3 regions of the Cylindrospermum stagnale PCC 7417 genome follow, and region 1 is predicted to be linked to each of the others. Evidence: predicted binding sites of a transcription regulator. Region 1 holds the regulator's gene; each other region holds the start of a gene.

What was found. The regulator HrcA, encoded in region 1, represses chaperone genes, less so after heat shock. The targets are predictions, from matches to a motif close to TTAGCACTCNNGANTCNNGAGTGCTAA.
Region 2: the regulator HrcA is predicted to act here: its motif matches at 7,298-7,324, upstream of groES (co-chaperone GroES).
Region 3: the regulator HrcA is predicted to act here: its motif matches at 2,186-2,212, upstream of groL (chaperonin GroEL).

What each region holds. Positions count from the first base shown of each region.
Region 1 covers NC_019757.1:4,789,845-4,799,912, reverse strand. Annotated here, with positions in the region: gene CYLST_RS20150 (AAA family ATPase) at 1-93, shown strand, start outside; gene CYLST_RS20145 (DUF4276 family protein) at 54-734, shown strand; gene CYLST_RS20140 (Uma2 family endonuclease) at 843-1,451, opposite strand; gene CYLST_RS36040 (hypothetical protein) at 1,603-1,812, opposite strand; gene CYLST_RS20135 (SemiSWEET transporter) at 1,718-1,945, shown strand; gene CYLST_RS20130 (B12-binding domain-containing radical SAM protein) at 1,952-3,598, shown strand; gene CYLST_RS20125 (CPXCG motif-containing cysteine-rich protein) at 3,652-3,840, shown strand; gene CYLST_RS20120 (SRPBCC family protein) at 3,860-4,309, shown strand; gene CYLST_RS20115 (SDR family NAD(P)-dependent oxidoreductase) at 4,338-5,153, opposite strand; gene crtW (beta-carotene ketolase CrtW) at 5,934-6,698, shown strand; gene CYLST_RS20105 (hypothetical protein) at 6,727-7,407, opposite strand; gene hrcA (heat-inducible transcriptional repressor HrcA) at 7,420-8,517, opposite strand; gene CYLST_RS20095 (rhodanese-like domain-containing protein) at 8,957-9,316, opposite strand; gene CYLST_RS20090 (DUF3352 domain-containing protein) at 9,442-10,068, shown strand, end outside.
Region 2 covers NC_019757.1:234,932-244,999, forward strand. Annotated here, with positions in the region: gene rlmD (23S rRNA (uracil(1939)-C(5))-methyltransferase RlmD) at 1-244, shown strand, start outside; gene CYLST_RS01060 (ATP-binding protein) at 657-1,106, shown strand; gene CYLST_RS01065 (DUF6439 family protein) at 1,147-1,416, opposite strand; gene CYLST_RS01070 (sll0565 family protein) at 1,512-1,874, shown strand; gene asnS (asparagine--tRNA ligase) at 1,877-3,268, shown strand; gene CYLST_RS01080 (Rpn family recombination-promoting nuclease/putative transposase) at 3,415-4,236, opposite strand; gene CYLST_RS36310 (hypothetical protein) at 4,258-4,383, opposite strand; gene CYLST_RS01085 (hypothetical protein) at 4,569-4,931, shown strand; gene CYLST_RS01090 (response regulator transcription factor) at 5,615-6,292, opposite strand; gene CYLST_RS35670 (hypothetical protein) at 6,638-6,775, opposite strand; gene groES (co-chaperone GroES) at 7,343-7,654, shown strand; gene groL (chaperonin GroEL) at 7,773-9,413, shown strand; gene CYLST_RS01110 (HNH endonuclease) at 9,670-10,068, shown strand, end outside.
Region 3 covers NC_019757.1:2,400,683-2,410,750, forward strand. Annotated here, with positions in the region: gene fabG (3-oxoacyl-[acyl-carrier-protein] reductase) at 133-897, shown strand; gene CYLST_RS09765 (MraY family glycosyltransferase) at 1,004-2,086, opposite strand; gene groL (chaperonin GroEL) at 2,245-3,948, shown strand; gene CYLST_RS09775 (trifunctional serine/threonine-protein kinase/ATP-binding protein/sensor histidine kinase) at 4,304-9,715, shown strand; gene corA (magnesium/cobalt transporter CorA) at 9,987-10,068, shown strand, end outside.

The sequences.
Region 1 (10,068 bases):
TTGAAGGAAGATGATTTACATGAGTGGCTAGAAGACTATAGCTTAGGAGAATTGTGGAAAAAGAACATCCTTGGAGGAAGACCTTCAAGATGATTCGAGTAAACGTTTTTGTGGAAGGACAGACTGAAGAAACTTTTGTTAGAGAATTACTTTACGAGCATTTTCAGCGACAAAATATCTACCTCAACCCAATCCTTGTAAGAACTAGTCAAACTGCTAAAGGTGGTGTGGTGAGCTATGAAAAAATCAAGCCTCAATTGAATCGTCAATGCCTTAAGGATAATTCGGCATTCGTCACTACGATGTTTGATTTGTATGCATTACCAAAAGACTTTCCCGGAAAAGATTCTGTGCCAAAGACGAATGACCCATTTAATAAAGTTGAATATCTTGAACAGCAAATGGGTGCAGATATTGGGCACAAAAATTTTATTCCAAATCTACTGGTACATGAGTTTGAGGGACTTCTGTATAGCAATCCGCAAGCTTTTCTGGGATGGTTTGATCAAAGCGTAGTAAATCAGCTACAAAGTGAGCGTGACTCATTTGCTTCACCTGAACATATTAATGAAAGTCCGATAACAGCCCCATCTAAAAGGATTATTAGATGTTGCCCTCAATATGATAAACCATATCATGGATCTCTGATTGCAATGGATATCGGTTTGGATGTAATACGTCAGCAGTGTCAGCATTTCAATAAATGGTTAACCCATCTTGAAAGCATCATGTAATTCACAAGTACAGTTGTAAGTAAAATAAATATTTTAGCCTGTATTTTTTCAATATCATGGGCAGAAATTTGACATTTTATGAAGTTAAATTAAAATTTCTATAATCTACTATTCACCTGCTTTAAACACTTGTTCAGCAGTGATATTTAACTCAGGAAAAGTAAGAGAAATAATTCTTTGATTTCCTCTAAATTGCTGAAATTGATATTCCCCGTCAACTAATTGATAAACTGTAAAAGTTGGTTCTTTGGGAAATCCAATATATCTCCTTCCACCTAAACCTAAATAATCAGCTATCCAATATTCAGAAATTCCTAACGCTTCGTAGTCCGTGAGTTTGTGTCCGTAATCATTACGCCAATTTGTACTCACTACTTCGACAATTAATTGAATTGATTCACCTTTGGTAATGGTTGAATATTTTTCCCAAAGTGGTTCATTTGAGAGATTATTTTTATTTACTACTATCAAATCGGGAAGATAAGCCGTTTCCCAATCAGGTGCTTTCACCAGTGCGTGTCTAGGGAAACTATAAGGTAGTTTTAACCTTTGACTTTCTACAGTTATTGATATTCCTAGAAAGTCAGTAACTTCTTCATGCTTACCCGTTGGTTGCATTTCAACTACACACCCATTAATTAATTCATAACGTCCATTTTCTGGATACCATTCTAGAAAATCAGCAAATTTGACTGGCTGGGATATGGCTGCAATCATAGTAATATTCCTTTAGGAGTATTTTTATTGTATAAATATTGCATTTAATGTCTTTGCTGGTTTCAATACTGTTCATAAATTATCTAGTGTTGCTATATTAGAATATAGCAGCTATTTCATTCTTTCAAAATCTACAATGCTTTTTAATCATTTAGTCCGCGCAGGCGGACTTTGTTTGTGTAGCCGCGATTTCCAATCGCCAAGGCTTATTTAAACTTAAATCATCAAATATGGATTTAATTACGGTTTTAGGATTATTTGCCGCGATTTTAACGACTATCTCTTTCTTACCCCAGATGTTGAAAATCTGGCGTTCAAAATCAGCTAAAGATGTTTCCTTCCTCATGCTGATAACTTTCATGAGTGGTCTTTTTTTATGGTTAATCTACGGAATCATTCTTGGTGCTTGGCCGATTATTCTGGCTAACGGCGTGACCTTGGGTTTTAACTTTATAATTCTATGGCTTAAAATTAGATATAGAAAACGCCCATAAAAGCTTGTGACATCATCTGTGTTTGACTCCGAACGCCTGTTATTCACCCCCGCTACCCCTAACACCGACGCTATCCCCCTGATTTTTGCCTTTCCCAATGAGTACAGCGTCGGGATAACTAGCCTTGGCTATCAGGTGGTGTGGGCAACTTTGGCTATGCGGGATGATGTGCAGGTAAGTCGCTTGTTTACCGATACTCACGAACAACTCCCTAGAGAACCAGAAATACTTGGCTTTTCTATGTCCTGGGAATTGGATTATGTGAATATTTTAAATTTGTTGGAATCTTTGTCAATTCCCATTAGGGCAGATTTCCGTAATGAACGTCATCCCCTAATTTTTGGCGGTGGACCTGTTCTCACCGCTAACCCTGAACCTTTTGCCGAGTTTTTTGATGTAATTTTGTTAGGAGATGGGGAAAACCTGCTGGGAGATTTCATTGAAGCGTATAAGGAAGTAAGAAGCGCTTCTAGAGAATTTCAATTAAAAAGATTGGCACAAGTACCGGGAATTTACGTTCCTAGTTTGTATGCGGTGGAATATCTTGCCAAAGATGGGGCGGTAAAGTCAATAAACCCAATTTCTGCCGAAATTCCCGCAGTAGTGCAAAAGCAAACTTACCGAGGAAATACTCTCTCAGCTTCAACTGTGGTTACAGAAAAGGCGGCTTGGGAAAATATCTACATGGTGGAAGTGGTGCGGAGTTGTCCGGAAATGTGCCGCTTTTGTCTAGCGAGTTATTTAACCTTGCCTTTTAGAACTGCGAGTTTGGAAGGTTCTTTAATTCCCGCAATTGAGAGAGGGTTAAAAGTTACAAATCGCCTGGGTTTATTGGGTGCTTCTGTTACCCAACATCCAGAGTTTACAGAATTGCTAGATTATATCAGTCAGCCAAAATATGATGATGTCCGCTTGAGTATTGCTTCGGTGCGAACAAATACGGTAACGGTGCAGCTAGCAAAGACTTTAGCCCAAAGAGATACGCGATCGCTTACCATTGCCGTAGAAAGTGGTTCCGAGAAATTGCGGCAAATCATCAATAAAAAGTTACATAACGATGAAATCATCCAAGCGGCAGTAAATGCCAAAGCTGGAGGATTAACCAATCTGAAACTCTACGGGATGGCGGGAATTCCCGGTGAGGAACCAGAAGATTTAGATGCAACTGTCGCAATGATGCGCGGTATTAAAAAATCTGTACCTGGACTGCGGTTAACATTCGGATGCAGCACCTTTGTACCGAAAGCACACACGCCTTTTCAATGGTTTGGGGTAAATCGTCAAGCAGAAAAGCGGTTGCAGATGTTACAAAAACAGCTAAAACCCCAAGGGATAGAGTTTCGTCCAGAAAGCTATAATTGGTCAATTATACAGGCTTTGTTGTCGAGAGGCGATCGCAGGCTTTCCCAGCTTCTCGAACTTACCCGCGACTTTGGTGACTCCTTGGGTAGCTACAAACGCGCTTTCAAACAACTAAAAGGCCAAATACCCGACTTAGATTTCTACGTTCACGCCGAATGGTCAACAGAGCAAGTTTTACCTTGGAGTCACTTGCAAGGGCCTTTACCACAGTCTACACTACTAAAGCATTTGGCTGAGGCTAAGAGTTATTTCCATTCATGTCAGAAGCAACTACAGGCGTTAAATTTATAATTTTTTAAACGCAAAGGGGCGCAAAGTTATAAAATTGAGGATAATATCTAGAAATGCAAAATACGGCTGAGTATTACTGCGCCTATTGTGGCGAACCAAGCTTAACTTTTATTGATTTGAGTGCGGGACTACAACAAAAATATGTAGAAGATTGTCAAGTTTGCTGTCGTCCAAATATTTTGTATGTGCGGGTTGATGAAGATACCCTAGATATTGAAATTGATACCGAATATGAAGAATAAATTTTAGGGTTTTCTTTCCATGCTGCACTTTAAACATTCTTCAGTCATTGATGCGCCACTAGAAGTAGTTTGGAAATTTCACGAAAGACCAGATATTTTGCAACTGCTGACTCCACCTTGGCAACCAGTCCAGGTAGTCCGCCGCGAGGGGGGACTTGCAGTCGGTGCAATCACCGAATTTCGGCTTTTTCTGGGACTATTGCCTTTGACTTGGTTAGCGCGTCACACTGAATGCGAAAAAAATAATCTATTTATCGACGAACAGATATCTGGCCCTTTCGAGTCTTGGACACATCGACATGAATTTGTCCTAGAAAATGACAAAACCAGATTAACTGATGCTATTTCTTTTTCTATGCCTGGTGGCGATGCCGTAGAATTCGTTAGCGGTTGGTTACTGCAAGCTCAACTAGAAGCGATGTTCCGCTACCGCCATTATGTGACAAAGCGGGAGTGCGAGTCACGATAGCAGAAGGCGCTGAAGAATCCAATAATTACTATTCCTGATTTTTTAAGGTTTGCCGAGAAACCCATTTCATCAAACCAGGAAATAACCGATACAATGACTGCGAAAAATTCGCAGAACCAACCATTACTTCCGACTTCTGATTATTGACTGCATCCCAGATTGCATTTGCCACATCTTCAGGCTTCTCCACTACGGGATTTTTCAGCACATTATTGAGTTGTTCTCGACGAGTTTGCAATTCTTCCTCATCCTTACCCCGAAAAATTGCCCGTTCCATCAAACTACTCTTGATCAAATTTGGATAAATCCCACAAACATGAATACCTTTTGGCTGTAATTCTGCTTGTAGTGCTTCCGTCAATCCTGTCACGCCAAATTTACTAGTGCAGTAAGCAACTAAATACGCCGTAGGCACTTTACCCCCAATGGAACTTAAATTAACAATTGTTCCACTTCCCCGTTGGAGAAAATGAGGCAAAAGTGCCTGAATGGTGTGGATATATCCCCATAAATTAGTGTCTATAACCTGGTGCCAATCACTAAGAGAAAATTGCTCTACTGGCCCAGATGCAAAGATGCCTGCATTATTCACTAGCACGTCGATATAACCATAATGCTCCAATGCTTTTTGCACCAACATCTCTACCTGGGAGGGATTTGTGACATCACAAGTTACAGTCAATGGTGCTGCAAGTCCAAGGCTTTGCACCTCCTGCGCTGTAGCTTCCAAGCGTTCAGTTTGACGGGCTGCAAGTACGAGGTCATATCCTTTCCGGGAAAATAAAAGCGCTGTTGCTTTGCCAATGCCTTGAGACGCACCTGTAATCAGTATTGTAGGAGCCATACTCTAAGTTTGAAAAAAATTATTTTATTTTCTGTCTATCAGTTTGGGCAAAAACTCTGTAAAAACCTTCTGACTTTCGTTAGATTTGTCGTGGCATAGAGAGGATTATTTTTTTGCTTTCATTGCCAGCATCGTCTAGTAACTCTAGTCAAGACACCTCTACTCAATAGGTTATTTTTTAGCCGAGGTTTTTCCTGAAAATATGCAAAGATTCATCCTTTAGACTTACTTACATTTTGATATTAAGGCAGATGCCGCTAATTCATTAGGTCAAGATAATGAAAAAGTATTTTATTTTTCAGTAAAAAAATTAATGTGTCTTGACAAAAGCGATATAACTGAAAACACAAATAATCAAATAGATCGTAATGCCTGAAAGCATTTTTAGCACTGGCATCGGTTTTATGGCTTACCTATTTTGAGATATCAACGGTTGAGTGTAATGCACAAATTACTCCACTTCATTTCCTACAATTTTCAACTTACGATTGACGGTCTTTGTTGCAGGCTTCAGATCTTTACAAAGTAACAACGCGCTAACATTGGCTACTTGTGATACCTAAGACAGCAGTTTTGCCACCCATATTACCCGACCTCTCAACTGAAAACAATTTTTGTATGGCGGCCGTATGTGCAATAATACTTAAAGCATCTTAATAATTCTAAACATTTTTAGATTATTGACACTATCCACTAATGCACTTGTCTAGCTGGTGGCTGGTGCTTTTACCATGACTATGTTTTGGGAATTTTCACCTGAATTCTACGCGGAGTAAAAACGTGATCGATTTAGAACAACCACCCAGTCTTCAAATAAAACTAGCCCCGGTACTAAAAACTAAATCACCTTTTGGGGGACTTTCCATTGCTATTGTCATTATTAGCGTCTGGGCTATTAGCCTGGGTTTCCTACTTTTCCTTGACATTTCTCAGTTCAAATTCTTGATGTTAATGCCTATCATAGTTTGGCAAACATTTTTATATACGGGATTATTTATTACAGCTCATGATGCCATGCATGGGGTAGTGTTTCCCCAAAATACCAAAATAAACCATTTTTTTGGCTCATTATGCCTTTTTCTTTATGGTCTTTTACCATACAAAACACTGTTAAAAAAACATTGGTTACACCACCACAATCCAGCTAGTGAAATAGACCCTGATTTCCATGATGGTAAACATGCAAATTTCTTTGCTTGGTATTTTCATTTCATGAAGAGTTACTGGAGTTGGCGGCAAATTATCACCCTAATAATTATTTTTCATTTTACCAATCGTATCCTCAATATACCCAGTGATAATCTAACTTACTTCTGGGTAATTCCCTCGATTGTCAGTTCATTACAATTATTTTATTTTGGTACTTTCCTACCACATAGCAAACCAATAGGCGGTTATATTCAGCCTCATTGTGCCCAAACTATTAACCGCCCAATTTGGTGGTCATTTATTACCTGCTATCATTTCGGCTACCACAAAGAGCATCATGAACACCCCCATGCTCCTTGGTGGCAGCTTCCAGAAGTTTATGAAATGTCTAAATAATTTCTGTGCTTGGGTAATTAAAAATTGCTTAGTTTGCGGCTAGTTGTTGCTGATTGGTTATTAATTCGACGCCAACTTCTGGTAGAGGTGGACGTACACACAAATATAATAAAGGGCCGAATAGAGGAATCAAAGCAAATAGCCAAAATAATGGATGATCTTTCCAACCACGACGCGCCATATCATCTCCCAGCAATGCCGGAAATAATAGGCTAAGTAGACAGAAATCTAAACTCATCACATGGATAAAACGGCTAGTTTGCCACTGTTGGATAAAATTTACCCAATCTCCTTTTTGTAAACCATAGATAACTAAAAGAGCTGCGCCTATAGTTAGGGCAATTCCAGTGAAGCGGGAATCTAAAAGTTTGATAAGGATATTCTTTTTGCCAATAAACTGTTTATTTGATTCTCTTAAGGCTAAATAAGGCAATAGGGCAAATGCGCCAACGCCAAAAGAAGCAGTAGCAAACGGCCAAGCGGGTACTTTTTGGCATCTACCATCAGTAAACAATACTGTGCTGTAGATTAAAGGCCAAATGCCCATAATATTGAATAGGGCAATAACTAAAGGGTTAATGCCTTGCAACTGACCGGTGGAAAGATTTTTAATTAACTCGAAGGTATCGGGTTGGTCGGGAGGAGCAAAGAAAAAGGCATAGGAAATAAATCCTAGCCATAGTAAACTAAAGGCAATGTTTTTCGGCATGATTTAAGCTAGTTAACTGAAAGCTTCTGAGAGGTAATCGGCAGCAGCAGCTACAACTGCGATCGCACTTTCATAGTCTAGACGCGTTGGCCCCAAAACTCCCACACTGCCAACTGGTACAGAACCTCGGCGATAAGTAGAAGTAATCAACGTGCAGGTGCGTATCGGTTCTAGAGGGTTTTCTGCACCAATCCGAACCGTTACCCGTGACTTACCCAAGTCCTCCGGCTCTGATGCCTCAAAGATTAATCGCCACAATTGGTCTTGTTCTTCCTCCAGCAGGTGGATAATCGTTTTCACTTGCTGCAATTGGGAAAATTCCGGCTGACGCAAAACTTCAGCCACACCCCGCACCATAATTTGTGTCGCAGATGGTGCCAGAGTGCGACGAGTTAATTCTGCCACTGATTTTTTTAAGAATTCGCCATAGCGTTGGAACTCTTGATCTAATTCACTCCAATCTAGGGTAGCTAATTCCAACAGACTCCGCCCCCGTAAGTGGCTATTCAAAAAGTTAGTAACTATCTGCAACTCGCGATCTATTACCTCTGGATCTGGCTGAGTTTCTGCCGATTCTGATAGCAAATCCATTAACTTAGAATGTGTCTCGTAACCATCTGTCACCACAATCAGCATGATTCTACCCGCTTCAATTTGCATTAATTGCAAATGTCGCAACTGAGCCGTGTGAGTTTGCGGCATGGTAATCAAGCTAATGCAGCCGCTTAAAGTTGCCAAAATTTGTGCGGCTCCTTGCAGCAGAGTTTCCAAACTCCAATCTTCCCAATGGAGTCGCTTTTGCAGTGTGTCTTCTACCTCTTTAGCTAAAGCTTCTGTTCGCGGAGCGGACGCTCCAGAAGGTGTAATCAACTGGTCAACATACATCCGATAACCAGAATCAGAAGGTATTCTGCCGGCTGAGGTGTGGGGTTGGTAAAGTAACCCAGATTTTTCTAAAACGCCCATGACATTGCGAATAGTGGCGGAACTTACACCCAGGTCAAACTCCTCAATCAGAGCTTTGGAACCCACAGGCTCTGCTGTAGCAATGTAGTGGCGTACAGTTGCCCAAAGTATATGCTGTTGTCGATTGGTCAGCTGGACTTGCATAGGTGATTTTTTGCTGAAGGCAAATCTTAATCAAAATTTGAAAAAAGTTGTGGATCTAACCACAGAAAGAATTTAATAATAATTAATTTTTAAGGATAAATTATATACTTCTATTATAGTAAGTAAACACTAAGTTCCCCTTCAGCATTTTTCGAGATAATTTTCAGCTAACAGCTTGCCTGTTGCCACAAAAGCTGTAGTTGAGGGTTAAATCCGCTATTTTTCCGTATTATCCCATAATATTTCACCATAACCTGTATTTTTAGATACGGATTTTTTCGATTGGGGAAAGAATGGCTCTGGAAATGTCTCCAAAGCCAACATTACCAAGCTTTTAGACCATAATCGAGATTTTGTCCTTGATAGCTTCAGAATGGTGAATAGCTGAGGCAAGAGTTCACCCCGTCTGGTTTTTGCGTTATGTTTCGGCAATCAGCGGTTAATATTGGGGAATGGAAGGGTCAACTAATATAGAGTAGGCCGCAATACCACCTCCAATATTTTTAACATTTGTAAATCCTTGAGCAACTAACCACTGACACATCTGGGCAGAGCGGATACCGTGGTGACACAGCACTAAAGTTTCGGCATCGGCATTGAAGCGACTCAATACTAGCTCGCTCCACTCGGCAAATTGACTCAGGGGAAGGTTGACAAAGCCTTGAATACTAGCTGTGTCAACTTCTTGGGGTTCGCGCACATCCACCAACTGAATCCCCTGCTCGCCTGAAGACAGACGTTGTGCTAGTTCCTCTACACTAATTTGGCTAAAGGTTTGACCAAAAGAATTCCCTGTCATGCAATTTTTCTAAACAATCATATATTATTCATGTTGGCAGAAAAGCCGGAAAAATGCTGCCGTCCAATCCCTAGAAGCTGCTTTTGTACCATAAGATCAAAAACGGAGCATTTACTAGGTCTAGCGTGAACAGGCAAAGCTCATTCTTTGGTTTCCTAGTAGCTGGTGCGATCGCGCTACTACTAATTGGTATTACTGGCTTTTACTGGTTTTTCGCCAAAACTCCAGTTAACCTCGTCGCTTCTACCGGACAGCCTGGTGCTGCTATATTCGTGTCGAAGCTGGCCCCTGTGATGGTGTCATTGCTGGCAAATCCAGACCGTTTGCAGGCGTTGGAGCGTGATGGAGAACTTTCCCAACTCAAAACCAGTTTATTGGCTAAAAGTAGCATAAATTACAAACAAGATATTCAACCTTGGCTAGGCAAAGAAATTACACTGGCTGTAACTACTTTAGACATTGACCGTGAACCAGAAAACGGACAGCAGCCGGGGTATCTGATGGCACTAGCAACGGAGAAACCGGAGAAAAGCCGCGAGTTTGTCGAGTTGTTGTTTTCCCGACGGGTTTTAGCTGGTGCAAACTTAGCCGTTGAACAATACAAGGGCGTGAAGCTGATTTATGACAACCAGGAAAATTTAGCTGGTGCGGTTGTTGGAGATAAATTTGTATTGTTTGCTAATGATCTGAAGGTGCTGCGAGCCGCGATTAATAATGTCCAAGCGCCTGATGAGAATTTGACCAGTTCTGCC
Region 2 (10,068 bases), 2.4 Mb from region 1:
ATTACTTGATCCGCCACGCAAGGGATGCGATCGCGCTGTAATTGAAACTTTACGAAAATTGAAACCATCTCAGATAGTTTACGTCAGTTGTAAAGTAGCCACCCTTGCCCGTGACCTCAAAATCCTTTGTGGAGAGGGACTGTACGCTATTACACGGGTACAACCCGCTGATTTTTTTCCCCAAACGTCCCATGTCGAAGCTGCTGCCTTTCTGGCGCTATCACCGAACCACAAGGGGGCTTAATTCTTGAGAAACACTCAAATTGTAAATTTGTAGGAAGAGTGCATACCAATAATGCTAAAATTAAATTAATCTAACATAGAAATTCATTTTGTTTAAAAAAATTGAAGTTGCATGGACTTCTTAAAAATATGCATTAAGTTGTCTAAATTAAAAATCGGCGAATAACAGAGTATACTAATGCTCTTTCCAATTCCTCCTTCATATTAGGGCGCTGACTGCATTAGCAGGTTTCTCATAGCATGTTTATATCCAAGCAATCCAAATTTATAGACAGAGTCAATGCTCCCTAGCATTTTCAAAATTTAGTTTTAAAGACGCAAGTTTGAAGGCAGCATGACCACCTCAATTTTTATCAGGGTGCCTGTGACAGCAAACTGATGTCTAGCTAACTGAAAGCTATGGGGTTTCTCTTGTGATTACCATTTCCCTCCGTCCAGTTGGACGCAATTGGGGCACAATTAGTTTTGCCTCAACTCTCTATCTTTGTCCAATCTTAGATTTGCTATTGGCAGAGATTCCCGCCAAATTACAATCAGAACTACGGCTAGGGCTTCAAGAAGCCTTAGTTAATGCAGCAAAACATGGCAATAATCTTGACCCTAGTAAACTAGTAGTAGTGCGTTTTTCCTTAATAGATAATCAGTATTGGTGGATCATCTCCGACCAAGGCAGTGGGTTTGCGCCCTCATCAGATGGGGATAGCGATCCCACACACGATCTACCACCAGATGAGGCAGAAAGCGGACGTGGTCTATGTCTTCTCCATCAAATTTTCGATCAAGTAGAGTGGAACCGCAAAGGTACAGAATTAAGGCTTTGTAAGCAACTAGAAACTCGCCCCCGGCTATCTCTGCGGCGGTGAACAAGGGAAGGCGGGAGTTTTTCTCCTCTCCCCCCTTTAACTATCGCTTATGCTCGCCATGAGACGGACAGGGAGGGGCGGAAATCGAGCGATCGAGCCAACCAACAGCCTGTTCTAATCTAGCGATCGCTTCTTGTGGCTGATCTTTGAGCAGAAATACTAGGGCTGCTGCTACTTGTTCACTGGCACGGGAATTGCGGTTAGATTTGAGGCGATGCCAATCATTAGGGGAAATGGTTAGCCGTTCCATCAGGGTTTGAGCTAATTCTAAATTGCTTAATTCATTCAATTGACTGGTGTGAGGCGGCATACTTAGTCGTTCCTTGCTGAGTTCAAAGTCAAAATCTTGACAAATGACAAATGACAAATGACAAATGACTATTAGTCTTAGTTTACTACTTGTCAATGAAGCCGCCTAAAGAAACGCAACCGCACCTTGAAAATCCAGAACCAGATTTTGAAGCAGAACTGGATGAAGTAGAGCGATCGCTTGTAGCATTGAAAGAACGCTATGCTCAAGTGCAACGCGATCGCCTGCAAAAGGCAGAATGGCAACAACAGCGTCACCAATTGCAGCAACATAAGTACCAGACGCCAGAAATCAAAGCGGAGTTAAAGCACATTCAACAGCAGTTGCAAGTGCTAGAAATAAATTTAGAAAGCCAGTTATTTTCTTGGGGTAGCTTCAAGAAACCCTTCTGGCAAATCGTCCGCTTTGGTGGATTGGGCGTTATTATAGGCTGGATATTAAAGTCCTGTACTGGGTAAATATGGTAAATCGACGGATTGCAGAAATATTGCGAAGTGGTCAACCTGATGAGTCGCTGATGGTTCAAGGCTGGGTACGGACAAAACGGGAGTTGAAAGGGTTTGCTTTTATTGAACTCAACGACGGTTCATCCCTAGCTAATTTGCAAGTCGTGATCAATCAGGATTTACCAGACTACGAAGCCATCATCAAACAGCTGAACACTGGTGCTTCAGTCGAGGTGACAGGGGTGCTGGTAGCATCTTTAGGTAAAGGACAGCGGATTGAATTAAAAGCCCAGACGCTGAAAGTCTACGGTGACGCTGATCCCGAAACTTACCCCCTACAAAAAAAACGTCATTCCTTTGAGTTTCTGCGAACCGTGGGACATTTGCGATCGCGTACCAACTCCTTTGGTGCCGTTTTCCGCGTCAGAAATGCCTGTTCCGCAGCCATTCACCAATTTTTCCAACAACGAGGCTTTTTGTGGGTACACACACCCATAATCACCGCTAGCGACTGTGAAGGCGCGGGAGAATTATTTAGTGTTACCAGTTTAAATTTAAAGAATGTACCCCGCACAGAAAATCAAGAAATTGACTACAGCCAAGACTTTTTTAGTAAACCTACATATCTAACAGTTAGCGGTCAACTAGAAGCAGAAATTATGGCGATGGCGTTTACCAACGTCTACACCTTTGGCCCTACCTTCCGTGCAGAAAACTCCAACACTTCCCGCCACTTGGCAGAATTTTGGATGGTCGAGCCAGAAATGGCATTTTGTGACCTAGAAGGCGATATGGATTTAGCTGAAGAGTTTCTCAAGCACATCTTTAAATATGTCTTAGAAACTTGCCCAGAAGACATGGAATTTTTCAATCAACGCATTGATAATACCGTGTTAGCTACAGCCGAAAATATTATTAATAATCAATTTGAGCGTCTAACCTACACAGATGCAATCAAACTTTTAGAACAAGCCGATTTCAAGTTTGAATATCCTGTTAGCTGGGGCTTAGATTTACAATCAGAACACGAACGCTATTTAGCAGAACAACTGTTTAAAAAGCCAGTCATCGTCACAGATTACCCAGCGCAAATAAAAGCTTTTTATATGCGTTTGAGTGACGACGAAAAAACAGTCCGCGCAATGGATATACTCGCACCAAAAATTGGCGAAATCATCGGCGGTTCCCAACGGGAAGAACGGCTAGATGTATTAGAAAAACGGGTTTTAGCCCAAGGGATGAAACCAGAAGATTTATGGTGGTATTTAGATTTGCGCCGTTATGGTACCGTTCCCCATGCTGGTTTTGGTTTGGGTTTTGAAAGACTTGTGCAATTTATCACAGGAATGGCGAATATCCGCGATGTCATCCCCTTCCCCCGCACGCCGCAAAACGCCGAGTTTTAGCTTCTTTTCATGCTTTTTAGATGCGTCTCTTTACGCATCCTACGTAGCGTGCGTTCCCTAACGCACGAATTCCGACTTCTAATGACTGAAACTATACCCCATCTTTGCTGTTTTCTGTCCGTTAAGTCCTACTCCTTTCGTTAAAATCAAGATTGTTGAATCTCATTTTGTAAGACTTGAACTTGCTCAATAGATAATTCAGTAACTTGAGCAATTTGCTCTAAACTCATACCAATTCGCAACAAATTTAAAGCCAATTTTCTTGTTGTTTCGACTTTACCTTCGGCTTTACCTTCGGCTTTACCTTCGGCTTTACCTTCGGCTTTACCTTTAGCTTCGCCTTCTTCTAAGATTTGTTGATAAATGACTGATTCGCGCATAATCTCACTCCTTAAAATCTTGCTAATTACATCTTTCTTTAACACCAGACCTGCTAGAATGCCACTCGCAGCAGCTATATTTCTTTGTAGCTGTTGATCAGTAACTGCTTCAACTGCTTGCGCTACTTGGGTTAATACCATTGTAGGCTCATTTGTCTGAGTTAGCACAGCGAAGGGTAATAAACCGGGAACAGTCAGAAATTTGTCTGTCGGTTGTTCCCACAAGCGGATGACATCAAACTCATGGTAAGTTTTCTCTAATCTAAGATTGTTTTTATTGACTAATTCTGACCCTGTTTTTCTCAAATAGATGACTATTTGACGCATTTTTTTGTTAGGAAAGCGTCGATAAACCCTGACTCGATAATCTAACATCCGAAAAGGCATATCTTCGTCAGTGTCGGTTTGAAATTCGGTATGTAGAACTAATTCATCCGATTGTAATAATATTAATGAATCGGCTCTAATTGGTTCGTTTGATAATTCTGTAGGACTTAGTTCTGTTAATTTAATTGGTGAACCTAGTAACCAAGTTGCTAAATCATCCTTGAAGTTTTCGGCAATGAATTTACAAATATTGTCATACATGGCAATTTTAGAGAAATTGTATCAAGTATTGTTTATTAAAATTAAACTTGTTGGTGTTGGGTTTCGTTCCTCAAACGCCACTTCACTCAACTCTTGGAACCCCCACACGTGAGTGGCTCCCCAACCTACGGCTAAAACTTCACTCATAAACTATTAAACCCCTCTTTGCTTGCGGAGAGGGGATATTTTCAGGTATTCAAGCTGATGAACAGAGAAGAGAAGGAGGTGCTGAAAGCGTCAGAAGAACTTTATAATTTCTGGCAGCGATATCATCAAAGCCAATTATTGGTTTATTTGACAACGATATAAAAGGTAATGAACAGTTTAGTGGCTTGAATAAATCGTGCTTTGAAAAGCATGATATATCCAAAGATATCAGAAAACATCTTTCAAGAAATGCTTGGGGTATTTTGTTACCTGTTCCAGATTCACGTTCAATATTTGTCAGTCAAAAAAATACATTCCATAGATATTTAGCTATTGAACACTACTTTTCAGATGATTTACTAAAAAAGAATCATATCTATGGTGACCATCTTCCTGGTGGAAGTGAAGTTTTTGAAATAGGTGCAAATAAAATTAATTTTGCCAATCAAGTAGAATCTTTTGATGTTGGCGAGTTTGAAAACTTTAAATACCTGTTTGTAAAAATTAAGGATTTACTTTTAGCTTGTGATTCAAACAGAAATAACTGAGTTTGAGACAGTCGGAATCATCATCAAAGGTAACAGAGCGGGGATTAATCCGCAACTCTTTTTAAACCACTAAACTTATCAACCAAGGAACAGGATTAAGATTAGCAATTAGCTATCAAATTATTGAGAAACGTTTTGGTAAGATTCAATTCAAATCTGAACTTGGCTATGGGGCATAATTTGCCATTGAAATCCCAGTAGCACTAGTTGCTTAAGTGCCAACGCCCTTTTTATGCATAAAAAAAACACTATTCATCAAAATATTTATTTTTTTTAATTACTTTGAGCAGAGAAAAATAAAATTCCCATTTTAACAGTCTGATAACCTTAGCGGTTAAGGGTGACCTGCTCGTTTGGGAATCAGTAGAAAACACTATCAGATTTTACAAGTAATACTGGTATTTTTCCCAGTGACTTGTATGTCTGGGGGAATTTGTCCGAGATTCTACAGTTGCCAGAATTATGTGCAAGGACTATCTTATAAATTATGAATTATGAAGTATGAATTATGGAGTTCCATGCTTCGCTTCACAACTCATAATTTATCGGCTTCCAGGCTTAAGGCGAGAGAAGAAGATGAGTGATCAAGAGTAGTTTTGAGTTATGGCATCTTAACTCAGCACTCAGCAACGTCAGTTACTTCAAGTTCGTTCAAGCAAGGCACTAGCAAATCAGTGCTGTGTTTAAGCCATTTGATTTTCAATCGCCCACCGCGCTAGTTCAGTGCGGTTGTGGAGATTGGTCTTGCCCAACATATTGGACACATGGCTTTCAACAGTACGTTGACTGACATTTAATTCTTCAGCAATTTCCCGGTTAGCTAAACCTCTAGCTACAAACTGTACTACTTTCAGTTCGGTTGGGGTTAATTGCACATCGAAAGGAACCTGGATGCGAGAACCGTTTTCTCCTCCCTTTGCTTGGTGTTCTTTCCAACGGATAGTTTGCTTCAGCGAAGATTCTACTTGCGCTACGAGTTCTTCTGGTTCAAAAGGCTTGACCATATAAACGTCAGCACCTTTATTTAGACCTTTAACTCGGTCTGCGCTTTGCCCCTTAGCTGAAAGGAAAAGAACGGGAATCCAACTAGTACGTTCGTTTTGCCGGACCTGTTCCACAAAAGTGTATCCGTCCATTTCCGGCATCATCACGTCGCAGATGATCATGTCTGGAACGTCATGTTCTAGAATTTCCAGAGCTTCTCGTCCATTTTCCGCCGTGATGACTTCATAGCCCCGGAATTCCAAGTAATCCTTCACCAGCAAGATGAGGTTAGGGTCATCGTCAATCAATAGAAGTCGTTTGTGATCTTTCATGCTGGGCTCTTTCATAGCAGTGGCACTTGTTGCGCTTCGATCCATCAAGGTCTTGAATAGTTATCCTCTTTGGTGGATTATTGAGATGTTGTCTTTTTTCCCACCGAACTTGCTTTTGCTATCTCGGAGTCTTAGAAGTGGAGAGCACTTTCAAGAGATTTAGTAGCTCAAGCAGAAGTCTAGTAAGGATACGTAGAGCAGTAGTAATTATAATGCGCTATTATATATCGCTTTGAAAGGTGCGGGCTAAAAAACGCTGATTAAATCATAATCCTTCTGCTTCACAAGTTAAGTTTTGGCTCAAGATGACCCTAGCTCAAGACTAACCCGCGCTTTCATTTGCTTACTGCCATACAATATCCTTCGGATGTTTTGCCTCTATTCAGAGGTTCACGTTAAACCGGGGAAGTTTTTGGCGTCATGATGGCTTAAAAATGCGTATTCTTCCACCATCATTATGCCGATTAAGTTTTCTTGGATGATCCGCTCAATGACTTCCTTTCTTTGCTTGTCGATACCAGACCCCATCCGAGTAAACTACCATTATCGGCCCAGAACAACAAACACGCAAGCAGTTGGCTTTTGTCCTGAAGATGCAAATGGGACGACTCTCTTGCGGCTGGTTGAGTTTTAGCTCTCTCAGTCGCTTTTTTAAGTATTCCCAGAATTCCAGACTAGCTTGTTTTGAGCAGCAGTTTGCAACTGTTGAGTCAGAACCAATAAAAAGGCGTCGCTGAATCAATGCATGTTCAAGAGTTTCTACACAATTACTTAGGTCCTTACGTTCCAGGGATTTAGTAGCTTTGGGGATGGGATGGCTAGACTGGATCACTGTATTGTTACTCATCGAGCGGCTCCCTGATTACAGTTCTATAACAATTTCCCCACTTTGCAAATAAAGTTGTCTATATAAAAATATTCGTAACTTACACAACAGAACCCGAAAGATAGGAATAATTAAGTATTAATACTTTAAGTACCCTTGCCCTCTCCTAGTTCGGGAACCCGTACACCAGGTAATGTTGCTATTGCTAGGCTCTTTTCGCTAAATTAGCACTCAGGAGTTGAGAGTGCTAACTCTGGAGAAATATTTGTATGGCAGCTTTATCTCTAACCGTTTCTACAGTTAAACCATTAGGCGATCGCGTTTTCGTGAAAGTGAGCGCCTCGGAAGAAAAGACCGCAGGTGGTCTTTACTTGCCCGACACCGCCAAGGAAAAGCCCCAGGTAGGGGAAGTAGTCGCCCTTGGACCAGGCAAGCGTAACGACGACGGTGGACGTCAAGAATTGGAAATTAAAGTCGGCGATAAGGTGTTGTACTCCAAGTACGCTGGCACCGACATCAAGCTCGGCACAGAAGAATATGTACTGCTTTCTGAAAAAGACATTTTAGCAGTCGTGATTTAAATGGTTGATCAGGGGCTGCGGTGATCAAGTATTAGGACAGAGTGCCTAATCCCCAATTTCCAACCCCCAATCCCCATTTCAAGACAAATTTGACTTACCCCCTGAATTAGAGATATTTATGGCAAAGCGCATCATATACAACGAAAACGCCCGTCGTGCCTTGGAACGAGGCATTGACATCTTAGCTGAGGCTGTAGCCGTTACTCTTGGCCCCAGAGGCCGTAACGTAGTTCTAGAGAAGAAATTTGGCGCACCGCAAATCGTTAATGACGGTGTCACCATCGCTAAAGAAATCGAATTAGAAGACCATATTGAAAACACTGGAGTAGCTCTGATTCGTCAAGCTGCTTCTAAAACAAACGACGCTGCGGGTGATGGTACCACCACCGCTACAGTTTTAGCTCATGCGATCGTCAAAGAAGGCTTGCGGAACGTTGCTGCTGGCGCCAATGCAATTTTGCTGAAGCGCGGTATTGACAAAGCAACCGCTTTCCTTGTCGAGAAAATTGCTGAACACGCTCGTCCTGTAGAAGATTCTAAAGCGATCGCCCAAGTTGCAGCAATCTCGGCTGGTAACGACGAAGAAGTCGGTCAGATGATTGCTCAAGCTATGGACAAAGTCGGTAAGGAAGGCGTAATTTCCCTAGAAGAAGGGAAATCGATGACCACCGAACTCGAAATCACCGAAGGGATGCGCTTTGATAAAGGCTACATCTCCCCCTACTTCGCAACCGACGCAGAGCGGATGGAAGCAGTTTTCGATGAGCCTTACCTGCTGCTGACCGACAAGAAAATTGCCCTCGTACAAGACCTCGTACCTGTACTTGAGCAAGTAGCTCGCTCTGGTCGTCCTTTGGTAATTATCGCCGAAGATATTGAAAAAGAAGCTTTAGCAACCTTGGTGGTTAACCGTTTACGCGGTGTACTCAACGTTGCTGCTGTCAAAGCTCCTGGTTTTGGCGATCGCCGCAAAGCCCTTCTAGAAGATATCGCCATCCTCACCGGTGGTCAATTAATCACTGAAGATGCTGGTTTGAAGCTGGATAACACCAAGCTAGAAAGCCTCGGTAAAGCACGCCGCATCACCATTACCAAAGACAGCACCACAATTGTTGCCGAAGGTAACGAAGTTGGCGTTAAAGCCCGCATCGAGCAAATTCGTCGCCAAATGGACGAAACCGAATCTTCCTACGACAAAGAAAAGCTACAAGAGCGTCTCGCTAAGTTAGCTGGTGGTGTCGCCGTGGTGAAAGTGGGTGCAGCCACCGAAACCGAAATGAAAGACAAAAAGCTGCGTTTAGAAGACGCTATCAACGCCACCAAGGCTGCTGTGGAAGAAGGTATCGTTCCCGGTGGTGGTACAACTCTGGCTCACCTAGCTCCTGAATTAGAAGTTTGGGCTAAGGGTAACCTCAAAGATGAAGAGTTGATTGGTGCTTTGATTGTCGCTCGTGCATTACCTGCTCCTCTGAAGAGAATCGCAGAAAACGCCGGTCAGAATGGCGCTGTAATTGCTGAACGTGTGAAAGAGAAGGATTTCAACATTGGCTATAACGCCGCAACCAACGAATTCGTTGATTTGCTGGAAGCTGGTATTGTTGACCCTGCTAAAGTAACTCGTTCCGCACTGCAAAATGCTGCTTCTATCGCTGGCATGGTGTTGACAACCGAATGTATCGTAGTTGACAAACCTGAGCCTAAGGATGGCGCTCCTGCTGGCGCTGGCGGTGGTATGGGTGGCGGAGACTTCGATTACTAAGATTTTTTAAGTCCCCTAATTTTGAAAACGGCTGCTTCCGCAAGGAGGCGGCTGTTTTTTTTGTTTAATGAACCGCGAAGGCACGTATCGCTAAAGCGAAAGCTTCGCTAACGCGTAGCGTCTCGAAGAGATAGAGCGCGAAGAAAAATTGAAGAAAAATTAGTAAAAGTAAAAATTCTCTAGAGAAGAAGGAAGGAATAAAAAATACAATTATAATAAGCTTAATTAAGGGTATTACCGCATTTAATCAATAACTATGGCTCAATTTGAATGGTTTGAATTTACCCCTTTGTCAAAAGATGATTTTATTTCTCATTTTCAGGATAGCAAAATTAACATTGAATATTGCTATATCAGATGGTGTGAACTTTATAAACGTTGTGGTATGAGGTTTTATAGATACCAATATAATCGCCATTGTTTAGTAGAATTTCGTGAATTTTGCTATGAAAATCATATCAATATTAAGTTTATTGAGGAATTAGATCAAGATGAAAAGTATTATCAAAGCTGGCAAAAATGGAAACAAAATTCATCAGATTTAGAAAAACATTTTAACGGCCAGCAAATTTTAATTAAACAACTTTCGTATCCAACTGATAAAGAAGGACAACTATTACAAGATGTCGGAATTTTATTGATAGAAGATATAATC
Region 3 (10,068 bases), 2.4 Mb from region 1:
CAATTTTGCCGCCTATCTCAAAAGCCTATTTTCTGGAGGATAGCGAGCTAAAATCTGAAATCATCTCAGTTACTGGTACAAATCGCCATAAGATAATTAGCGCAGTAATTCAAAATATTGAGGAATAATTTAATGGAACTGATGCCAGAAAATTTGCAAAGCTTACAAAACCAAGTTGCAATTATTACAGGAGCTTCGCGGGGGATTGGGCGAGCGATCGCATTAGAATTAGCCACACAAGGGGCAAAGGTAGTTATAAATTATGCCCAATCTAGCGCTGCTGCTGACAAAGTAGTAGAAGAAATTACGGCAGCAGGAGGAATTGCGATCGCCCTGCAAGCTGACGTTTCCCAAGTCGATCAAGTAGACGCACTTGTGAAGCTCGTTACCGACAAGTTCAAGCGCATCGATATCTTAGTCAATAATGCTGGTATTGCCCGCGACGCACTGCTTTTGCGAATGAAACTGGAAGAATGGAAAGCAGTCATAGACCTAAATCTGACTGGTGTGTTCTTATGTACAAAAGCTGTCAGTAAAATTATGCTTAAGCAACGTTCTGGGCGAATTATCAACATTGCCTCCGTTGCTGGACAAATGGGTAATCCCGGTCAGGCAAACTACAGCGCCGCCAAAGCAGGGGTTATCGGCTTTACCAAAACCGTCGCCAAAGAACTTGCCTCCCGTGGGATTACCGCGAACGCCGTCGCCCCTGGTTTCATCACCACCGACATGACAAATGATCTCAAAGCCGATGAGATTCTCAACTACATACCTCTAGGTCGCTACGGTACACCAGAAGAAATTGCTGGCATGGTACGCTTCCTCGCAGCTGATCCCGCAGCCGCCTATATCACCGGACAAGTCTTTAACGTTGATGGCGGCATGGTCATGGCCTAGATATTGCTTACTTACTGAGTGCTGAGTCAGCCAAGAAAATTAAAAGTGTTTAGTGGAAAAAAGTTTCCAGTTGTCAACTCAGAACTCAGCACTCAAGATTCCCCACTCAGGACTGTTGGCGTATTCTTTGCCAGACAGTAAAACCTAAAAAGATAATAATGCTCATGGCACAGGTCAGCATCACTGGCAAAGTCATACCTTGTATTCTCATTGCCAACAAGTTACAAACTAAGGTAATTGACCAAAGGGTGAAGGCGGCATGGCGTTGGGAGAATCCCCAAGCAAGCAAGCGGTGGTGTAGGTGGTCTTTGCCTGGGGTACTAAGAGGGTTTTTCCCTGCCATGAGTCGCCGGACAAACACCTGAGTGGTGTCTAGCACTGGCAACAGCAGAAATAAAACTGTGGGTACAAGAGCATAGACTGTGTTTTGTTGGAGTTTGCCTAAAATGCTAGTTGCCGCCAGCACATAGCCGAAAAAGTACGCTCCAGCATCACCCATAATGATACGTGAGGGGTGGAAGTTGTGGCGCAAAAAGCCCAGTGCAGCTCCTCCTAAAGCTGCCAGAACTAAAGTCGCAGCTGCCCGATTATTAAACTGGGCGGAAACCCCTAACAAACTCATGGCGGTAATAAAGCTGATTCCTCCTGCCAAACCATCCATACCGTCCATCAAGTTGATGGCGTTGGTAATTCCTACTACCCACAACACTGTCAAGGACATTGATAGAAGCGAGTCGATAGGTGTGCCAAAAGTGACTTTGATGCTAATGCCATTAGCAACTAGCAACAGTGCTGTGATTATCTGCGCCCATAAGCGAACCGAGGGGGGTAAGCCAAATTGATCATCGATAAAGCCCACAAGTACTAATATCGAACCCCCCAATAGAATCGTCAGCACCTGAGCTAATACGCTTTGGAGTTCGATCGGTCGTAAAAGGCTAGCTAGTACTAATGCGGCAATCACTCCCGCATAGATAGCCAAACCTCCTGCATTGGGTAAAGGTTCTCGGTTGAGTCGCCGCGCGTTGGGTTGGTCAGCCCAACCTACCCGCAAAGCGAATTTGCGTACCGTCGGCATTAAACGCCACGTTACAAGCCAAGCCAAGAGAAACGTAAATACTACCGCCAACCAGCCGGTGCCGCTAGGGTTAGCAATACCGAGGGACTTAAGGGAGTTGTCTAGATTCATCTCCCAATTCAAGCATTACTGCCAGTATCCAACATGAGCATCAACTGTATATTAATCAATTTTTTTATTTCAATTTGTTAACTTGAGTGGCTGGGGCGATTAGCACTCTTTGCCTGTGAGTGCTAAATTGTCTAATGGAAGCGCTAGAGAAAAGAAACATGGCGAAAATTATTGCATTTAATGAAGAATCGCGGCGGGCCCTTGAGAGGGGTGTTAACGCCTTGGCTGATGCGGTGAAAATCACCTTGGGGCCAAAAGGCCGCAATGTCCTTTTAGAAAAAAAATTTGGCGCACCCCAAATTGTCAACGATGGTATCACTGTTGCCAAAGAAATTGAATTAGAAGATCCTCTAGAAAACACTGGCGCGAGACTCATTCAGGAAGTTGCGTCAAAAACTAAAGACGTTGCTGGGGATGGCACCACAACTGCCACAGTTTTAGCACAGGCTTTGATTCGAGAAGGGTTAAAGAACGTTGCTGCCGGTACTAACCCAGTAAGCTTAAAGCGTGGGATCGATAAAACTGTTGAGGCTTTGGTGCTGGAAATTGCTAAATTAGCGAAGCCAGTAGAAGGAAGTGCGATCGCCCAAGTCGCCACTGTCTCAGCTGGTAATGATGAAGAAGTCGGCAATATGCTGGCTGAAGCAATGGAGAGAGTCACCAAAGACGGCGTCATCACCGTTGAAGAATCCAAATCCCTGACAACCGAACTAGAAGTAGTTGAGGGGATGCAGATTGACCGGGGTTACATTTCCCCCTACTTCATCACCAACAACGACAGGATGACGGTGGAATTTGAAAACGCCCGCATTCTGATTACCGACAAAAAAATCAGCAGCATCCAGGATTTAGTACCGATCCTAGAAAAAGTTGCCCGTAATAGTCAACCTTTGCTGATCATTGCCGAAGATGTGGATGGCGATGCTTTGGCGACCTTGGTAGTCAACAAAGCACGGGGTGTGCTGGCTGTAGCTGCGATCAAAGCACCGGGATTTGGCGATCGCCGCAAAGCCTTGTTACAAGATATTGCCATTCTCACCGACGGACAGTTAATTTCTGAAGAAATCGGCTTAAACCTGGATACCGCAACTTTAGAAATGCTGGGAACTGCCAGCAAAATTGTGATTGACAAAGAAAGCACCATCATTGTCGCCGGTAGCAGCACCAAGCCAGAAGTGCAAAAGCGAGTTGCTCAAATTCGCAAGCAATTGGAAGAAACTGATTCTGACTATGACACAGAAAAACTGCAAGAGCGCATCGCCAAGCTAGCTGGCGGTGTAGCAGTAATTAAAGTGGGTGCAGCCACCGAAACCGAACTCAAAGACCGCAAACTGCGGATTGAAGACGCGCTGAACGCCACCAAAGCCGCCGTCGAAGAAGGTATTGTTCCTGGTGGTGGAACGACCCTGATTCACCTGATTTCCAAGATAGAGGCCATTAAAAACAGCCTCGATGCTGAAGAAAAAATTGGCGCTGAAATCGTCGCCCGCGCACTAGAAGCTCCCTTACGGCAAATTGCAGACAACGCCGGTGTTGAAGGTACTGTCATCGTCTCTAAGGTGCAGGAAAGTGATTTCAATATCGGCTATAACGCCGCTACTGGGGAATTCCAAGACTTAATTGCCGCAGGCATTATTGACCCAGCCAAAGTTGTGCGTTCAGCTTTACAAAACGCCGCTTCTATTGCTGGTCTAGTCTTAACCACCGAAGCCCTCGTCGTCGAAAAGCCTGAGAAGAAATCTGCTGCTGGCCCTGATGCTGGTGGCATGGGCGGCATGGGCGGCATGGGCGGCATGGGCGGTATGGGCGGTATGGGCGGTATGGGCGGCATGGGCGGCATGGGCGGCATGGGCATGTTCTAATCGACCCTTTCCCAAATTAATCAAATATTTTTCAGCAGTTTGTCTTGTAAAAGGCAAACTGCTTTTTTATCGTCACTTACGTAAAATGACTATAAAAGCTTTTTGTCTAAATGATAGCCACAAGATTTAAATTTCTGGGAATAATACTTAAGATAACACCTCTAAAAATTTAACTTTGCTGAAGCAAGGAAATGAATTTGAATAAATGTAAAGATATTTTCCAACTTGCATAAATTCTTAAACAACTACTGATAATTCTACGGAAAGCTTTGCTCTTAATTCTTGAACATAGCCAAGTGAATTTACCTCTTCATATCTGTCATCAGCAACGCCGGAAATTTAGTCAAAAAATTTTATGACTTCCACTTTTGCGATCACCATTCCGGGTTATAGAATTACCGAGTCTATCTATGTCAGTACGAGAACCATAGTTTATCGTGCTTACCAAGACCAGACACAGACCCCAGTTATCATCAAAATCCTTAACGCAGAGTATCCCCAAGTTCGTGACCTGATTTTGTTGAAAAATCAGTATGCGATCGCCCAAAACCTCAACCACCCCAATATTATTAAATGCTATAATTTAGAACGTTATGGTAATAGTTATGCTCTCATTTTAGAAGATTTTGGTGGGGTCTGTCTAAGTCAATATGCTAACTCTCAATCATTGACTTTAGAAGATTTTTTAGCTGTTGCTATATCAATTAGCAATGCCCTGGAATACCTTTATGAAAATAAAATTATTCACCAAGATATCAAGCCTAAAAATATTCTCATTCATCCCGAAACTAAACAAATTAAGCTGATAGATTTTAGTATTTCTTCCCTCCTGGCTAAAGAAAACGCCGAAATTAAAAATCCCAATGTTTTGTCAGGGACACTTGCCTATATGTCTCCAGAACAAACGGGAAGAATGAATCGCGGAATAGACTATCGCACAGATTTATACTCTCTCGGTGTGACTTTTTATGAATTACTTACAGGTAGATTACCATTTGATAGCAAAAATCCCTTAGAGTTAGTACATTGTCATCTAGCTAAAGAGCCTATAAATCTGAGAGAAATTAATCCTCAAATTCCTCAAACTATAGCCGATATTATCGTGAGATTAATGGCGAAAACGGCTGAGAAAAGATATCAAACAGCTATAGGCATCAGACATGACTTAGAAATATGTCAGCAAATGTGGTTAAGCCAAGGTGAAATAAAAGCTTTTGAATTAGGACAGAGAGATAAATGTGATCGCTTCCTGATTCCTGAAAGGCTTTATGGTAGAGAAACTGAAATTACTACTTTATTAAATGCCTTTGAGCGTGTCAGTAATGGCAATGCAGAATTGATTTTAGTTTCTGGCTTTTCTGGCATTGGTAAAACTGCTGTTGTTCATGAAGTTCATAAACCAATTGTCAGACAAAAAGGTTATTTTATTTCTGGTAAATTTGACCAGTTCCAAAGAGATATTCCCTTTTCTGCATTCCTCCAAGCCTTCCGCAGTCTTATAGGGCAATTATTAGCAGAAAGTACAACCCAATTACTAGATTGGAAAACTAATATATTATCAGCGTTGGGAGAACAAGGACGGGTGATGATTGATATCATCCCTGAATTAGAGAAGATTATTGGCAAACAACCAGAAGTAGTCGAACTTACAGGTAATGCTTCTCAAAATAGGTTTAATTTACTATTCATTAACTTAATCAAAGTATTGGCAACTAAATCACATCCTCTAGTGATTGTTTTAGATGATTTACAATGGATAGACACGGTATCTTTGAGGTTGATTCAGTTACTAATTAGTGAAACAGATGTGCAATATCTGCTGCTAATTGGTGCATATCGGGATAATGAAGTTGATTTCCGACATCCTTTTATGATGACTTTAGATGACATCGGCAAATCTAAAGCTACCATTAATCAAATTAGTCTGAAACCCCTAGATGAGTTGCAACTTAATCATCTGATAGCAGATGCTCTAACTTGTCCGGAATCTATTGCATTACCTTTAACAAAATTAGTGTTACCTAAAACTAAAGGCAATCCCTTTTTTACTAAACAATTATTGAAATTTTTGCATGAACATGGATTAATTATATTTAATTTTAATACAGGATACTGGCAGTATGATATTACCAAATTACTGCCTTTTTGCCTAAATAATGATGTAGTGGAGTTTTTAGAAATTCAGTTGCAAAAATTGCCAGACAATACCAAAAACATATTAAAAAAAGCAGCTTGTATTGGCAATCAATTTGATTTATATACCTTGTCTATCGTCTGTGAAAAATCAGAATCAGAAACGGCAGCTAATTTGTGGAAAGCTTTACAAGAAGGGTTAATTTTACCTAAAGATGAAGTTTATAAGCTTTATCAAGATGATTCAGTTATTAGGGATGATGAACACTGGAAACCGACGGATAAACAAGTAACACTTAGGTATAAATTTCTCCATGACCGTGTACAGCAAGCGGCTTATTCTCTAATTCCAGAAGCCGATAAACAAGTTACCCATTTGAAAATTGGTCAGCTTCTTCTCCAAAATACCACTCTAGCAAAATTGGGAGAAAATCTTTTTGAGATTGTCAACCAGTTAAATATGGGATCTGATCTAATTGTCAGCCAGTTAGAAAAATATGAACTGGCTAAACTCAATCTACTCGCAGTAAATAAGGCTAAATCAGCTACAGCTTATGAAGCTGCTGTTAAATATTTAAATCTAGGTTTAGGACTTTTAGCAGCAGATAGTTGGCAGCATCAGTATGACTTAACAATAAATCTCTATGTCGAAACTATAGAAGTAGAATATTTAAATATTAACTTTGAGCGCTCAAGTAATCTGACTAAAGTTGCTCTACAAAATACAAAAACTATGCTTGACAAGGTTAAAGTATATGAAGCTCAAATGCAGATTTATATTGCTCAATTAAAGATGGTTAAAGCTGTCGAAATTGGGCTGATGGTTTTAGAACAGTTAGGGATCTTTCTGGTAAATTTACCAGGTGATGATAGCTTAGTTATAGAATTGCCAAATATAGCTGAACTTGAAGAAATATTGGTGATGACTGATCCTTATAAACTATCAGCAATGCAGGTTTTAAAAATTCTGTGTGCGCCTGTTTTTATGGTCAAGCCAGAAATCTTTCCACAAATCATCATCACAATGGTCAATCTCTGTATTGAACATGGTAATTCAGCTTTATCTTCGTTTGCCTATGCTTTTTATGGTTTGTTACTATCTGGAATGGGCAAATTAAACGATGGATATCATGCTGGAAATATTGCTTTAAAGATATTGGATAAGTTTGATGCTAGAGAACTCAAAGCAAGAGTTTACAATTTGTTTAATTCCAATATTAGAACCTGGAAAGAACATACTAAAAATAGTATTGCTTCCCTAAAAGAAGGGGTACAAAGTGGATTGGATACAGGAGATATTGAGTGGGGCGGTTATTGTGCTGCTAACCTATGTAGTTACCTATTTTTCTCCACAGACAAACTGGAATTAGCTGTTCAGCAACAAGCGATATATATAAATATATGCATAAAAATAAAACAAGAAATACCCATCTATTTTTCTCAAGTATGGCAACAACTAGGTTTGAATTTTCAAGGATTATCTACGGATAAATGTTTATTGATTGGTAATAGCTTTGATGAATCTCAAATGCTACCTCGTTTAATTGCTGCTAAAAGTGGCACGGTGCTATTCATTTTTTATGTAGCCAAAACAATTATACTTTACCATTTTAAAGATTATGACCAGGCTTTGAAACAAGTGAAGTTGGCGGAGGATATGGCAGGATCTGCATTTGGTTTTATGCAGGTTGTCATTCTCAACTTTTATCATTCATTGGCTCTTCTTGGTCATTATTGTGAAGTAGAAAATTGTGAAAAAGAAAAATACTTAAAGCAAGTGGAAATCAATCAAGATAAAATGAAGTTTTGGGCACATCACGCACCAATGAATAATCAGCATCGGTACGATTTAGTAGAGGCAGAAAAGGCACGATTAATTGGAAAATATTGGGTAGCGGCTGAAAAATATGATCGCGCGATTGCCGGAGCTAAACAAAACGAATATATCCAAGAAGAAGCGCTTGCTAACGAACTAGCCACCCAATTTTACCTGAAATGGGGCAAAGAAAAACTTGCCCAATTATACTTGACTGATGCTTACTATGGTTATATCAATTGGGGAGCAAAAGCAAAAGTTGATGACTTAGAACAACGCTATCCTCAGTTACTTGCACCAATACTCAATCAAAAAACTATCAGTGTCAGTCAAAGTGATAGAAGTGATATGGCTACCAACTTAAGAACTGACTCTAACAGTACAAGTATCTCAGCTATATTGGATTTGGAAACTGTGACTAAAGCATCCATAGCCATTGCTTCTGAAATTCAACTGGATAACTTGCTGCACACCCTAATGCAAGTAATTTTAGAGAACGTAGGAGCCGAAACAGCTTCATTGATTTTGCAACAGGATGGCAATTTAATCCTTGTGGCTCAATCTCAAGATTATCAACAGTGTACGTTACAATCTACACCTATTAGCAGTAGTCAAGATGTGCCAGTGAGCATCATTAATTATGTCTTCCATACTCAAGAATATCTCCTGATTAATGATGCTACTACAGAGAATAATTTTGCTGATGATACTTATGTTATCCAACATCAACCTAAATCTATATTATGTACTCCTATTCTCAACCAAGGTAAACTCATTGGTATCGTTTACTTAGAAAATTGTCTAACTGTAGGGGCTTTTACTCCTGAAAGATTGCAAATATTAAAACTCCTTTCTTCTCAAGCAGCTATCTCCCTGGAAAATGCCCAACTCTATGCCAATTTAGAAGCGAAAGTTGCTGTAAGAACTCAGGAATTAAATGAAAAAAATCTCCGCCTAGAACAAACACTACAGGAACTAAAACTTACACAAACCCAACTTATTCAAACGGAAAAAATGTCCAGTCTTGGGCAGATGGTTGCAGGTATTGCTCATGAGATTAATAATCCTGTGAGCTTTATTCAAGGTAATCTGACTCAGATTGATGAGTACACCCAGGATTTGCTCACTTTCATTAATCTTTACTATAAGATATATCCCAATACAGCACCAGAACTTGATGATTTTCTGGCAAATATTGACTTTAATTTTATCAAAGAAGATATACCTAAAACTCTAGCCTCTATGAAAGTCGGGACACGGCGCATTCGGGAGATTGTGCTGACGTTACGTAACTTCTCTCGCTTAGACGAAGCTGAGATGAAACCTGTGAATATTCATGAGGGAATTGATAGCACTCTGCTAATTTTGCAAAGTCGTCTTCAAGCTAAACCGGGACATCCGGCGATTGAAATTATCAAAGATTATGGTGACTTGCCTCTTGTTGAATGTTATGCAGGGCAACTGAATCAGGTATTTATGAATATCCTCATTAACGGTATTGATGCTCTGGATAAATTTAATCAGGAACGAACAGCAGCAATCAGCAATAATCCCAGTAAAATTATAATTAGTACTCAAGTAGTAAATTCTGATTGGGTAGCTATCTCTATTAAAGATAATGGCATTGGTATGAGTGCCGATATTAAACATCGGTTATTTGATCCTTTCTTCACTACTAAACCTGTGGGAGGAGGCACTGGTTTAGGGTTATCGATTAGCTATCAAATTGTAGTGGATAAACATCACGGTAAGATAGAGTGCTTCTCTGAACCTGGAAAGGGGGCTGAGTTTGTGGTCGAAATTCCTTTCCGACAGTAGCAGTCGGTAGATTATGTAACCTAAACCCGGTAGCCAATACAGTATTGACTACTGGACTGCCCTTTTAGGCGAATGCTAAGGGTAACATTTCACATTTGTATTCGTCAGCTGGTTTAAGGTACAAAACCCAACATTACCTGTGGGCTATTTTTTAGAATTTATAAATGATATTATATCCGCTGGAATATTTAATATTATCTCTAGTCCGGAGTTGAGACTTTTTCCTCAATAACTAATAGACTAATAACCAATGACTATCAGGTAAAAGTTCATGGTACGAAAACTTCGCCGTCTTCCCAAAGTTTTAACTAAGTCATTTAGAAAAGAATACTATCAGCAACCAGGAACCCTAC